2 regions of the Vogesella facilis genome follow, and region 2 is predicted to be linked to the other one. Evidence: predicted binding sites of a transcription regulator. Region 2 holds the regulator's gene; the other holds the start of a gene.
What was found. Region 2 encodes FNR, which switches genes on or off when oxygen is low (the NO sensors DNR and NnrR bind a similar motif). Its sites were predicted from a motif close to TTGATNNNNATCAA; they were not measured.
Positions count from the first base shown of each region.

Region 1: the regulator FNR is predicted to act here: its motif matches at 1,951-1,964, upstream of ACFOLG_RS17670 (M61 family metallopeptidase).

Region 1 is NZ_JBHRXN010000036.1:481,090-488,111, reverse strand. It holds gene ccoO (cytochrome-c oxidase, cbb3-type subunit II) at 1-167, opposite strand, end outside; gene ccoN (cytochrome-c oxidase, cbb3-type subunit I) at 186-1,610, opposite strand; gene ACFOLG_RS17670 (M61 family metallopeptidase) at 2,041-3,822, shown strand; gene pepN (aminopeptidase N) at 3,922-6,555, shown strand; gene ACFOLG_RS17660 (Lrp/AsnC family transcriptional regulator) at 6,625-7,022, opposite strand, start outside.
Region 2 is NZ_JBHRXN010000001.1:127,963-134,984, forward strand. It holds gene ACFOLG_RS00660 (hypothetical protein) at 6-263, shown strand; gene hmpA (NO-inducible flavohemoprotein) at 520-1,758, shown strand; gene ACFOLG_RS00670 (Rrf2 family transcriptional regulator) at 1,815-2,264, shown strand; gene hemN (oxygen-independent coproporphyrinogen III oxidase) at 2,345-3,751, opposite strand; gene fnr (fumarate/nitrate reduction transcriptional regulator Fnr) at 3,863-4,609, shown strand; gene ACFOLG_RS00685 (flavodoxin family protein) at 4,665-5,120, opposite strand; gene ACFOLG_RS00690 (DUF1853 family protein) at 5,125-6,036, opposite strand; gene ACFOLG_RS00695 (RNA methyltransferase) at 6,033-6,809, opposite strand; gene ACFOLG_RS00700 (inositol monophosphatase family protein) at 6,954-7,022, shown strand, end outside.

The DNA of each region.
Region 1 (7,022 bases), on a different contig from region 2:
GTCAGTTGCAGCGCGTTGTACGGCTTCACGCCGGCAACTGGCTCGGTGGTCGACTTCTGGAACATCAGCGGTACGATCTCGACCAGGGCAGCCACGCTGATTACCAGCAGGGTCAGCACGATCAGATACGCTACGTTTTCTTCGATCAGTTTCTGGATTTTTTCCATGATGTTTCCCTTGGTCCCTTAGTGCGCGTGAGCGGCAACGGCCGGGATCTTGGCATCAACGGCACGGCCGGCAGCGACGGTGCGGAAGGTGTTGTAAGCCATGAGCAGCATGCCGGACAGGAACAGCACACCGCCCAGGAAGCGTACGAACAGGTACGGGTAGGAGGCTTTCACTGCTTCCACGAAGGCGTAGGTCAGGGTGCCGTCCGCGTTCAGCGCGCGCCACATCAGGCCCTGCATCACACCGGCGATCCACAGCGAGGCGATGTACAGCACTACGCCGATGGTAGCCAGCCAGAAGTGCGCTTCGATCAGCTTCACGCTGTGCATGCCGTCACGGCCGAACAGGCGCGGCAGCAGGTAGTACATGGAACCGATGGAGATGAAGGCAACCCAGCCCAGTGCGCCGGAGTGCACGTGGCCGACGGTCCAGTCGGTGTAGTGCGACAGCGCGTTGACGGTCTTGATCGACATCATTGGGCCTTCGAAGGTGGACATGCCGTAGAAGGACAGCGATACCACCAGGAACTTCAGCACCGGGTCGGTGCGCAGCTTATGCCAGGCGCCGGACAGGGTCATGATGCCGTTGATCATGCCGCCCCAGGACGGTGCCAGCAGTACCAGCGAGAAGGCCATGCCCAGCGACTGGGTCCAGTCCGGCAGGGCGGTGTAGTGCAGGTGGTGCGGGCCGGCCCACATATAGGTGAAGATCAGCGCCCAGAAGTGCACCACGGACAGGCGGTAGGAGTACACCGGACGGCCGGCCTGCTTCGGTACGAAGTAGTACATCATGCCCAGGAAGGCCGCGGTCAGGAAGAAGCCCACTGCGTTGTGGCCGTACCACCATTGCACCATGGCATCCACGGCACCGGCGTATACCGAGTAGGATTTCCACATGGAAACCGGTACTTCCAGGCTGTTGACGATGTGCAGCAGGGCCACGGCCAGGATGAAGGCGCCGTAGAACCAGTTGGCCACGTAGATGTGCTTAACCTTGCGGATGGCGATGGTGCCGAAGAACACGATGGCGTAGGCAACCCATACCACGGTGATCAGAATGTCGATCGGCCATTCCAGTTCGGCGTACTCCTTGCCGGAGGTCAGGCCCAGCGGCAGGGTGATGGCGGCTAGCACGATGACCAGTTGCCAACCCCAGAAAGTGAATGCCGCCAGCTTGTCGGACAGCAGGCGGACATGACAGGTACGCTGCACCACGTAGTACGAAGTGGCAAACAGCGCGGAACCGCCGAACGCGAAGATCACGGCGTTGGTGTGCAGCGGACGCAGACGACCGTAGTGGAACCAGGGCCCAAAATTGAGCTCCGGCCACACCAGCTGGGCCGCAATAATCACGCCGACCAGCATGCCGACAATGCCCCAGACTACGGTCATTATCGAAAACTGGCGCACCACCTTATAGTTATAAGTGGATTGCGTATCCATTAGGGTTTTCTCCAAGGTTGCGAACTAGAACGTGTGAAACCGGTGACTTGAAGTCCGGATGCGTACCCCCATGTAGTGCAGGAGGCCCGGCAAGTCGCAGGAACCGAGGCCTGGTTTGCGGTGCTGGCCGGCAGTGCAGTGCACTGCGAAAAGCCAGGCAATCTCCGCGGAAAACGCGCTCGATCCCCAGTTGTTCAACAGGCGATTCTAAATCAATTCGGGCATGCGCTCCTAGTCGATAGAGAACCGGATGGTCGCAAATTGCGCGAATCGCACCGTCTGCAGACCCATTCCCGCCATTGACATGCAGGCGATTATATTGTCATCGCTTGCTTCGCTATTGACGCATATCAAGCCGTAAGGTCAGGCGCAGCACAGGGTGGCTGGTGCTAGAATTCGCGCTTCTTCCGTTTCCCTCCGGACTGCCATCATGTCTACCGCTGTCAGCTATCGCATTCGTCCCGTCGCACCCGAGGCCCACCTGTTCGAAGTCACGCTCACCGTGGCGCAACCGGCGGCAGCGGGGCAGGTACTGCGGCTGCCGGCGTGGATTCCCGGCAGCTACATGATCCGCGAGTTCGCGCGCCACATCGTGGCCATCCGCGCCGAATGCGGCAACCAGGCGGTGGCGCTTGCCAAGCTCGACAAGCACAGCTGGCAGGCGGCGCCGGTGACGGGGGCGCTGAGCGTGCATTACACCGTGTACGCCTTCGATCTGTCAGTACGCGGCGCCTACCTCGATGCCGAGCGCGGCTTCTATAACGGCACCAGCGTGTTCCTGCAGGCCGACGGCTGCGAGCACGAGCCGTGCGAGGTGGAAATCCTGCCGCCGCAGGACAAGGCGCAGGCCAAGTGGCAGGTGGCCACCAGCCTGCCGGCGCTGGACACCAAGAAATCCGGCTTCGGCCGCTACCGTGCGGCCAACTACGACGAGCTGATCGACCACCCGGTGGAACTGGGCGAGTTCCAGCGCGTCAGCTTCAAGGCCTGCGGCGTGCCGCATGAATTCGTCGTCTCCGGCAAATACAAGGCAGACCTGAAAAGGTTGGCCGCAGACACCAAGCGCATCTGCGAATGGCAGATCCGCTTCTTCGGCGAGCCGGCGCCGTTCGAGCGCTACGTGTTCATGCTGTTCGCCGGTGGCGACATCTACGGCGGGCTGGAGCATCGCGCCTCCACCGCGCTGGTGGCCAGCCGCGACGACCTGCCGCAGCCGGGAGAGGACGGCATCGGCGACGGCTACCTCAAGCTGCTGGGGCTGATCAGCCACGAGTATTTCCACACCTGGAACGTCAAGCGCATGAAGCCGGCGGCGTTCACCCCCTACGACCTGAACCGCGAAGGCCACACCACGCTGCTGTGGGCGTTCGAGGGCATCACCTCCTATTACGACGACCTGGCGCTGGTGCGCTGCGGGCTGATCGACGCGCAGCGCTACCTGGGGCTGCTGGCCAAGACCATCACCGGCGTGGCGCGCGGCAACGGCCGCAGCAAGCAGACGCTGGCCGACTCCAGCTTCGATGCCTGGACCAAGTACTACCGCCAGGACGAGAACAGCCCCAACAGCATCGTCAGCTACTATACCAAGGGCTCACTGGCGGCTTTGGCGCTGGACTTGCACATCCGCCAGCACACGGCTGGCGGCAAGAGCCTGGACACGGTGATGCAGGCGTTGTGGCAGCAATGGCTGGCCGACGGCCGCGGTCTGGCCGAGGATGAATGGGAGCGCGTGGCCGAGCAGGTTACCGGCCTCAAGCTCGGCAAGTTCTTCGACCTGGCGATCCGCTCCACCCGCGAACTGCCGCTGGCGGAACTGCTGGCCGGCCAGGGTGTCGAGATGCAACTGGTGCCGGCCGACGGCGCCGCCGATGGCGGCAGTGTAGTGGCCGAGATCGTGGCGCCCACCGCGCGGCCAACCTTGGGGGTGAAGACCGGTGCCGATGCGCAAGGCGTCAAGCTGGTGTCGGTGCTGGACGGCGGCGCCGCGCAGGCGGCCGGACTGGCCGGCGGCGACGTGCTGATCGCCGTGGACGGCCTGAAGCTGAATGACCTCGACAAGGCGCTGCGCCGTTACCGCGTCGGCGACAAGCTGAAGCTGCACGCCTTCCGCCGCGACGAGCTGCTGAGCTTCCGCGTCGTGCTGCAGGGCGCGCCAGCCGATACCTGCCGCCTGCGTCTGGCGGCAGACGGCGGCGCCTGGATCAAGGGCTGAGCAGCGCGCGACACAGAACATGACCGGGGACGCGTCAGCGTCACAACGATAAAGGCGGGCACCCGACGACCCGTCCTACCCTTTGCAGGATTGAAGTAGATGAGCCAACAACCGCAGATCAAATACCGCAGCGACTACCAGCCACCCGCCTACCTGGTGGACAAGGTGGACCTGACTTTCGACATCATCGACGACACCCTTACCCGCGTGCACTCGCGCATGGTGATGCGCCGCAACCCGGCCGCCACGGCGGCGGGCGTGCTGCAGCTGGATGGCAGCGCGCGGCTGGCCAGCGTGACGCTGGACGGCGACAAGTTGGCCGCAGACGCCTACACGCTGAGCGCCGAGGTGCTGAGCATCGCCAATGTGCCGGACAGCTTCATCCTGGACGTGGAAACCGAGATCGACCCGGTGGCCAACACCAGCCTGATGGGGCTGTACGCCTCCGGCGGCAGCAACCTCTACACCCAGTGCGAGCCGGAAGGCTTCCGCAAGATCACCTTCTATCCGGACCGTCCGGACGTGATGGCCAAGTTCACCACCACCATCATCGCCGACAAGGCCAAGTACCCGGTGCTGCTGTCCAACGGCAACAAGGTGGGCGAGGGCATGCTGGACCGCAAGCGCCACTGGGTGAAGTGGGTGGATCCGTACAAGAAGCCGTCCTACCTGTTCGCGCTGGTGGCCGGCAAGCTGTCCGCGCTGCGCGACAGTTACACCACCCGCAGCGGCCGCAATGTGCTGCTGGAAATCTGGACCGTGCCGGCCGACCAGGACAAGGTGGCGTTCGCCATGGGCGCGGTGAAGCGCTCGATGCAGTGGGACGAGGAGCGCTTCGGCCTGGAATACGACCTCGACATCTACATGATCGTGGCGGTGGGCGACTTCAACATGGGGGCGATGGAGAACAAGGGCCTCAACATCTTCAACACCTCGGCGGTGCTGGCGCGACAGGACACCTCCACCGACGCCGACTTCCAGCGCGTGGAGGCCATCATCGGCCATGAATACTTCCACAACTGGACCGGCAACCGCGTCACCTGCCGCGACTGGTTCCAGCTGTCGCTGAAGGAAGGCCTCACCGTGTTCCGCGACCAGGAGTTCAGCTCCGACCTGGACAGCCGCGCGGTGAAGCGCATCCAGGACGTGAAGAACCTGCGTCAGCTGCAGTTCCCAGAGGATGCCGGCCCGACCGCGCACCCGATCCGCCCGGACAGCTACATCGAGATGAACAACTTCTACACCATGACGGTGTATGAAAAGGGCGCCGAAGTGGTGCGCATGTACCACACCCTGCTCGGCGAGACAGGCTTCCAGCAGGGCATGCAGCTGTACTTCAAGCGCCACGATGGCCAGGCGGTGACCTGCGACGATTTCCGTGCCGCCATGGCCGATGCCAACGATGTCGACCTGTCGCAGTTCGCGCTGTGGTACAGCCAGGCCGGTACCCCGCTGCTGACCGTCAGCGGCGAATACGACGAGGACGCGCGCAGCTACACCCTGCACGTGCAGCAAAGCTGCCCGGCCACGCCGGGGCAGAGCGACAAGCAGCCGTTGCACATCCCGTTTGCCGTCGGCCTGATCGGCGCGGACGGCAATGACCTGCCGCTGCAACTGCAGGGCGAAGAGGCGCCGCAGGGCGGCAGCCGCGTGCTGGAGGTGCGCGCCGCGGCGCAGACCTTCACCTTTGTCAACGTCGCCAGTGCACCGGTGCCGTCGCTGCTGCGCGGCTATTCCGCACCGGTGAAGCTGTCCTTCGCCTGGCGTGACAGCGAACTGGCCTTCCTGATGGCCAACGACAGCGATGCCTTCGCGCGCTGGGAAGCCGGCCAGGCCTATGCCGAGCGCCTGCTGCGCCAGCTGCTGGCCGATCACGCCGCCGGCAAGCCGCTGCAGCTGGCCGCCGGCTTTGTCGACGCTTTCCGCGCGGTGCTGGAAGACCATGCGGCGGATCCGGCCTTCAAGGCGCTGATGCTGAGTCTGCCGAGCGAGGCCGAGATACTGGAAATGGTGGATGAGGCCGACCCGGCCGCCATCCACACCGTGCGCGACTTCGTGCTGGACACCCTGGCGCAGGCGCTGCGCGGCGAGCTGCGCGAAGCGTTCGATGTCAACCAGAGCCGCGAATACAAGCCGGCCGATGCCGGTCGCCGCGCGCTGAAGAACCTGGCGCTGGGCATGCTGGCGCGCCTGCCGGACCCGTGGCCGCTGGAGGCCGCCGAGCGGCAATGCCTGCAGAGCAACAATATGAGCGACCAGATGGGCGCCATGTTGGCGCTGCGCGATCGCGACAGCGAGGAGCGCGACAACTGCTACCTGGCGTTTGCCGAGCGCTGGCAGGACAACGCGCTGGTGATGGACAAGTTCTTCTCGCTGGTGGCCAGCAGCCAGCTGCCGTGCACATTGGAGCACGTCAAGGCGGCGATGGCGCATCCGGCGTTTACCCTGCGCAACCCGAACAAGGCGCGCGCGCTGCTGGGCAGCTTCGGCCGCAACATGCTGCATTTCCACGCCGAAGACGGCTCCGGCTATCGCTTCCTGGTGGACCAGGTGCTGGCGCTGGACGCCATCAACCCGCAGGTGGCCAGCCGCCTGGTGTCGCTGTTCAACCGTCGCCAGAAGCTGGAGCCGCTGCGCCGCGACCTGATGACGCGCGAGCTGCAGCGCATCCTGGCCAAGGACGGGCTGTCCAAGGACGTGTACGAGATCGTGTCCAAGAACCTGAGCGTGTAAGCGGGCAGGGGCAAACAGCAAGGCCGGCAGCGATGCCGGCCTTTTTCATTGCGGCCAACGTTGGCCGCATCAGCGCGCCGGTGGCTGCAGCGGCAGGCGGGTGGTGTGCTTGATCGGCTCTAGTGCCACGGTGGATTTCACGCTGCGCACCAGCGACAGCGTCATCAGCTTGTTCATCACGAAGCGCGACAGTGACGGCAGGTCTTGCACCACGATGCGCAGCCAGTAGTCGGCCTCGCCGGCCACTGCGTAGCACTCCAGCACCTCCGGCAGGTCGCTGATGGCGGCGGCGAACTCGCGGATCGACGCTTCGCCGTGGCGCTCCAGGCTGACGCTGGCGAAGGCGGTCACCGACAGGTCCAGCAGGTCGGGGCGCAGTGCGATGTGGTAGCCCTGGATGATGCCGGACTCCTCCAGCCGCTGGATGCGGCGGCCGATCTGCGATGCCGACAGCGGCACCTCCTGCG
Region 2 (7,022 bases):
CAACCATGTTCACCCTGAAACCGCGCAACCCGTTTGCGCACGCGCCGCAGCTGAAGAAGGGCGGCGCCCACCAGCGCAGCGCCTCCAGTGCCCGCTTTGGCAACAAACAGGCATTGCTGGCCGAGCTGGACGACTGGTATGAGGAATACCGGGACGCCCCCGCCACCGAACACATCACGGAGGCGGACGGTAGCGACAAACCGGGCTGCGGCCCGGTTTTTTTGCGCCCGCCCCCGCTCGGCGACCACCACGCCCGGCACTAAGCGAGCCGCCGCGCCCCTGCACCGGCCACCCGCCGTGACAGCCACCCAGCCCCCCCGGCCTCTCCGTCCTTCACCAGTCTCCCCGACCCGCCCTACTCCCCGTTACACCATCTCGCCACCGCCGCCGTGACAGCCCCAATTCAAACATGTACAATTGGCACATATTTAATTTGCCGTTGCCAGCGGCCCTGCCATGCATCAGCGGCTGGGAAGCGGCGAGCCCGACACGGGCACTGGCGCTTTTAAAAATGTATAAATTACACATCTAAAGGATGCACACATGCTGGATGCCGCTACCCGCCAACTGGTCAAAGCCACCGCCCCGGTACTGAAAGAGCACGGCGTTACCCTCACCCGCCATTTCTACGCCCGCATGTTCCAGCACAACCCGGAGCTGAAGCAGATCTTCAACCAGGGCCACCAGCAGGCCGGCAGCCAGCAGCAGGCGCTGGCGATGGCGGTGGCCGCCTACGCCGAGCACATCGACAACCCGTCGGTACTGGCGCCGGTACTGGCGCTGGTGGCCAACAAGCACGCCAGCCTGGGCATCCGCGCCGAGCACTACCCGATTGTCGGCGGCCACCTGCTGGCCTCGATCCGCGAGGTACTGGGCGAGGCCGCCAGCGATGAACTGATCGCCGCCTGGGCCGCCGCCTACGGCCAGCTGGCCGACATCCTGATCGCCGAGGAAGCCAAGCTGTACCAGCAGGCCGCGGGCCAGCGCGGCGGCTGGAGCGGCTGGCGCGGCTTCAAGGTTGGCCGCAAGGTGGTGGAGAGCGAAGAGATCACCTCCTTCTACCTGCAGCCGGCCGATGGCGGCCCGCTGCCGCAGTACCGCCCGGGGCAGTACCTGTCGGTACGCCTGCTGGTGCCGCAGCTGGGCATGGTGCAGCCGCGGCAGTACAGCCTGTCGTCGGCGCCCGGTGGCAGTGCGCTGCGCATCTCGGTGAAACGTGAAGCCGGCGACAACAGCCCGGCCGGCATGGTGTCCAACCAGCTGCATTACGCGGTGAACGAGGGCGACCATCTGGACGTGGCGCCGCCGATGGGCGATTTCTTCCTGCACGAGGAGCGCAGCGGCCCGGTGGTGCTGCTCAGCGCCGGCGTCGGCACCACGCCGCTGCTGGCGATGCTGGAACAGCTGCTGCAGCACAACAGCCCGCGCAGCATCCGCTACCTGCACGCCTGCCGCCACGGCGGCGTGCACGCCTTCCGCCAGCAGTTGGCCAACTGGACGCGCGAATACCCGCAACTGCAAAGCCAGGTCTGGTACGAGCAGCCGCGTGCCGAAGACGTCGCCGGCCGCGACTACCAGCATGTTGGCCGCATCGAGCTGGCGGCGGTGGCGGCCAGCGCCATCCTGCCGGATGCCGACTACTACCTGTGCGGGCCGCTGCCGTTCATGCAGCAGCAGCAGGCCGCGCTGCTGGCGCTGGGGGTGGACGCCGCGCGCATCCACGCCGAGGCCTTCGGCACCGGCGGCACCGGGCTGTAATTGAGGCCGGCGCCCAGCAAGCGTATGCTCTGGGCTTTGCTCCCGACGCCGCCGCCATGCAACTGACGCACTTTACCGACCTGGGCCTGCGGGTACTGATGTACCTGAGCTACCCGCAGCGCGAGACCCCGGTCACCATCAGCGAGATTGCCGAACGCTTTGGCGTGTCGCGCAATCACCTGGTCAAGGTGGTGCATTTCATGGCGCAGCACGACTGGCTGGCCACCAGCCGCGGCAAGGGCGGCGGGCTGGCGCTGTCTCGCCCCGCCGCGCACTACCGGCTGGGCGAGGTGATCCGCTCGCTGGAAGACATCGGCGACCTGATCGACTGTGCCGAGCCGCCGTGCTTCCTGCGTGGCCGCTGCCAGCTGAAAGGCGTGCTGGACGAGGCGCTGGGCGCCTTCTTCGCGGTGCTGGACCGCTACACCCTGGCCGATGTGGTGGCCACCCCCACCGGCGAGGCCATCGCCGTGCTGCACCTGATGGGCGTGCCCAGCCGCAGCTAGGCATCCGCCAAGGTTGGCCGCAAACAAAAAGCCCGGCTATGCCGGGCTTTGTTGCGTCTGCCGCCGCGCTGTCGCCGGCCTCAGATGGTCTTGGAGTAGCGCGCGCGGGTTTCGCGCTCGCGCAGGTGGCGGTCGAACACCATGGCGATGTTGCGGATCAGGAAGCGGCCCTTAGGCGCCACCATCAGGAAGTCGCCGTCGAAGGTCAGCAGCCCCATGTGCTGGAACTCGCGGATCAGCGGCAGCTCGTCGGCGAAGTAATTGGCGAAGTTGATGGCGAAGGTTTCCTCGATCGCCTCCACCGACAGCGAGAAGCGGCACATCAGCGACTGGATCACGCTACGACGCAGGATGTCGTCCTGGGTCAGCGTCATGCCGCGCAGCACCGGCAGGTGGCCGGCATCCAGCGCCGCGTAGTAGGCGTCGATATCCTTCTCGTTCTGCGAATAACAGGGACCGACCTTGCCGATCGACGACACCCCCAGGCCGATCATGTCGCAGTCGGCGTGGGTGGAGTAGCCCTGGAAGTTGCGCTGCAAGCGGCCCTGCTGCAGCGCGCGGGTCAGCTCGTCGTCCGGCTTGGCGAAGTGGTCCATGCCGATGAACACATAGCCGGCGTCGGCCAGCTGCTGCACCGAATTCTGCAGGATGTCCAGCTTGTGCGCGGCACTGGGCAGGTCAGCCTCGTTGATGCGTCGCTGCGGCATGAACACGCTGGGGAGGTGCGCGTAGTTGTACAGCGCGATGCGGTCCGGGTTCATCGCCACCACCTTGTCCACCGTGCGGCGCACCGAGTCGGCGTTCTGCAGCGGCAGGCCGTAGATCAGGTCGACGCTCACCGACTTGAAGCCGGCCTCGCGCGCGGCGCTGATCACGGTGAGGGTCTCCTCCTCGCTCTGGATACGGTTCACCGCCTGCTGTACCGCCGGGTCGAAGTCCTGGATGCCCACGCTCATGCGGTTAAAGCCCAGCCGGCCCAGGTGCAGCACGGTGTCGCGGCCAACCTTGCGCGGGTCGATCTCGATGGAAAACTCGCCATCCGGCAGCAGCTCGAAATGCTGGTTGATGGCAGCCATCACCCGGCTGAGCTGCTCGTCGGACAGGAAGGTCGGCGTGCCGCCGCCAAAATGCAGCTGGATCACCTTCTCGCGGTAGCCGAGGCGGCCGGCCACCAGGGCGATTTCTTTTTCCAGGTAGTCCAAGTATTGGTCGGCGCGGCTCTTGTCCTTGGTGATGATCTTGTTGCAGCCGCAGTAGTAGCAGATGGTGTTACAGAACGGCACGTGCACATACAGCGAGATCGGCCGATGGCTGGCACCGATGGCATGCTGCTGCAGCCAGTGTTCGTAATCCTTGACCCCAAAGCCGCCGTGAAAGCGGTCGGCAGTGGGGTAGGAAGTGTAGCGCGGGCCGGAACCTTCCAGTTTTTCGATCAGCTCGCGATCGAAAACACATTGGGTCGGCATAAAGGGGGCGGTGGGTGTCATAATTTTCTGGCTTGGAAAACTGGTGGTGGGCTGGTAAATTTGCGCTAATTGACACTTGCCACGCTTTGACGCGTGTCAAGCAAGCCTCTAGCCTTGCGAAAACCGGAACCCATGACCGAGCAAACCCCCTCCCTGCACACACTGAAAGTGTCGTGCTCCAACTGTAGTTTGCGCGAACTCTGCTTGCCAGTCGGCCTGAACCGGGAAGAAATGGCCCAGCTCGATGCGGTGATCCGCCAGAGCCGCCGCCTGAAGCGTGGCGAATACCTGTTCCGCTCCGGCGAAGGCTTCCGCTCGCTGTACGCGGTGCGTACCGGCTTCTTCAAGACCTGCGTTTCCAGCCAGGACGGCCGCGAGCAGGTGACCGGCTTCCAGATGTCCGGCGAGCTGATGGGACTGGACGGCATCTCCGCCAGCCAGCACGGCTGCGACGCCATCGCGCTGGAAGACAGCGAGGTGTGCGAGCTGCCGTTCAACCGCATGGAAACCCTGGGCCGCGACATCCCCAGCCTGCAGCACCATTTCTTCCGCCTGATGAGCCGCGAGATCGTGCGCGACCAGTCGGTGATGCTGCTGCTGGGTAATATGAAGGCGGAGGAGCGGCTGGCCGCCTTCCTGCTCAACCTGTCGCAACGGCTGGCCGCGCGCGGCTTTGCCGCCAACGATTTCATCCTGCGCATGAGCCGCGAGGAAATCGGCAGCTTCCTCGGCCTGAAACTGGAAACCGTCAGCCGTACGCTGTCCAAGTTCCAGCAGCAAAGCTGGCTGAAGGTGGACCACAAGCATATCCAGATGCTGCAGCCGGAAGAGCTGAAGGCGCTGGTGGCCGGCTGCTCGCAAGCCAACAGCCTGCGCTAAGCCAGCTCCACCACCACGCCCCGCCCTGCGGGGCGTTTTGCATGCCAGTCCGGTGCTAGATGGCGCCGATCGACAGCGCCGCCGCCAGCGTGGCGCCCAGTTCCGCCGCGGCGGCCAACGCCGCCTCCGTCACCTCGCCCTTTACCAGCAGCGGCGGCAGCGCCTCGTGCAGCGGGTAGCCGCTGGCGATGCGGCGGATGGCAGTCAGCGCGCCCTGGCCGTCGTTGCCGGCGCTGATGATCAGCGCGTACGGCAGACCCGCCACCTTGCCCTGCGCCGGGTAGAAGGTGCGGTCGAGAAAATCCTTCAGCGCGCCGGCCATGTAGCCGAAATTCTCCGGCGTGGCCAGCACCAGCGCGTGGCAGGCCAGCAGCTCGTCGATGCCGGCCTGCAGTGCCGGCAGCACCCGCACCGCCACATTGTCCTCGCCGCCGGCGGCGCCCGCCGCGGCCATCACCAGTGCCCGGGTATGGCCGCTCTGGCTGGCGTAGACGAACAGCAGGGTCTTCATGGGGCTACGATGCAGCCAGCTTGCGTTGCAGCTCGGCCAGCATGCCGGGCCGCGGCCAGTCGTCGCGCACCACGAAGCCGCGCGCGATCTCATGCCAGTCGCCGTCGGCCGCCGGCACCAGCTCGGCCACCAGCCGCGCGCCGTCGGCCACCGCCAGCTCGGCCTGCAGCTGCGCCAGGCTCAGCACCGACTCGACGGCAGCGCGCGCCGGCGCCAGCCAGCTCAGCCGCGGCAGGATCAGCCAGCGGCTGTCGGCGGCATGCTGCGGCCAACATTCGGACAGCCGCCGCCACCAGCCGCAGCAGGCATCCGGGTTGCAAGGAAATTGCGGCCGCGGCGCGCCGGGGTAGAACAGCCAGCCGGACAGCCGGCTGTAGGCCGGGCAGCCGGCAAAGCCGGCCGGCAGCTGCGCTGCCGGGTGGCAACCCAGCGCCAGCTGGCTGGCCAGCTTGCGGTATTTCAGCGGCCAAGCATCGCGCAGGCTGGGGCCGACCAGCTCGCCGCCGGCGGCATCCAGCTGCAGGTAGAACTTGCTGGCCGCCTCCAGGTGCAGCGGCTGGCCGTCGATACGCAGCAGGTAGTCGAATTCGCCTATGCTGCGGCCGTGCTCGGCCAGCGGCAGGTTGGCCGCCACGCAGTCGATATGCGGCGCCAGCTCGAACCAGAATTCGAGCAGCGACTCGGCATACACCCCCAGCCGCCGCGTCGGCCGCGCCACCAGCCAGGCCAGCAAGGGCTGCGGCGCGGCATCCAGCGCCAGCAGTTGCGGCCAACCTTGCGGCCCCAGCAGCCGCGCGCTGTCGATCTCGGCACCGCTGTGCCACGGCGCCGGGCAGGTAAGCAGAAAAGCCAGATCGCGCACCGGCGGGCAGCGTAGCGCGCTGAGGCCCTCGGCCAGCCGGTGGCGGTAGTTCATGATGCGCTGTCGTCTGAATCTGCGCCCTGCGCCTTGCCGGCAAGGCGCTGCGCCTGCTTGTAGAAACCGCGCAGGATATCGATCTCCTCGCGCAGCAGGCCGGCGCGATGGAACATGGTGCGCAGGCGGCGGATCATGCGTTCGCTGTTGCGGCGGCGGTAGTAGCCGATGTCTTCCAGCGTGGCGTTCAGGTGATCCACCATGCCGTCCACCTCGCCCTGGGTGGCGCTGACGCCGTCCGGTTTCAGGTAGTCGACGCTGACGCCGGTATGGCTGAACAGCTCGTAGGTCATCACCTGCACCGCCATCGCCAGGTTGAGCGAGAAGTAGTCCGGGTTGCCCGGCACGGTCACCAGCCGGTTGCACTGCTCCACTTCCTCGATCGACAGGCCGAAGGTCTCGTTGCCGAATACCAGCGCCACCTGCTCACCGTCGCGCGCGCGCGCGATCAATTCCGGCGCGGTTTCGCGCGGGGTGGACAGCGGCGTGCTGAGCTCGCGGCGGCGGCTGGTCAGCGCGCAGGCCACGGTGACGTCGGCCAGCGCCTCCGCCAGCGTCGGCACCACGGTGGCGGTCTGCAGCAGGTCCACCGCGCCGGAGGCCAGCGTGTCGGCCTCGTCGGACGGGAACACCTTGGGCGCCACCAGGTACAGCCGGGTGAGGCCCATGGTCTTCATCGCCCGCGCCGCCGAACCGATATTGCCCGGGTGGTTGGGACGAGCCAGCACGACGCGAATGTTCTTCAAAAAATCAGGTACTTGGGGTTTATTCATCGGGTGATTTTGCGTAGAATCGCGGGTTTTCCGAAACGTCCGTCGCTGCGACGGGGTTTTGTCGCTCCTTAACCCAGACAAGTTTACGGCAGGCGTCGCCCGACAGCGGGACGACGATTGCCCATTTCTATTGTGAGGCCGTCAATGCATCCTATGCTCAATGTCGCGGTAAAAGCCGCTCGCCGCGCCGCCAATGTGATCCAGCGCGCATCG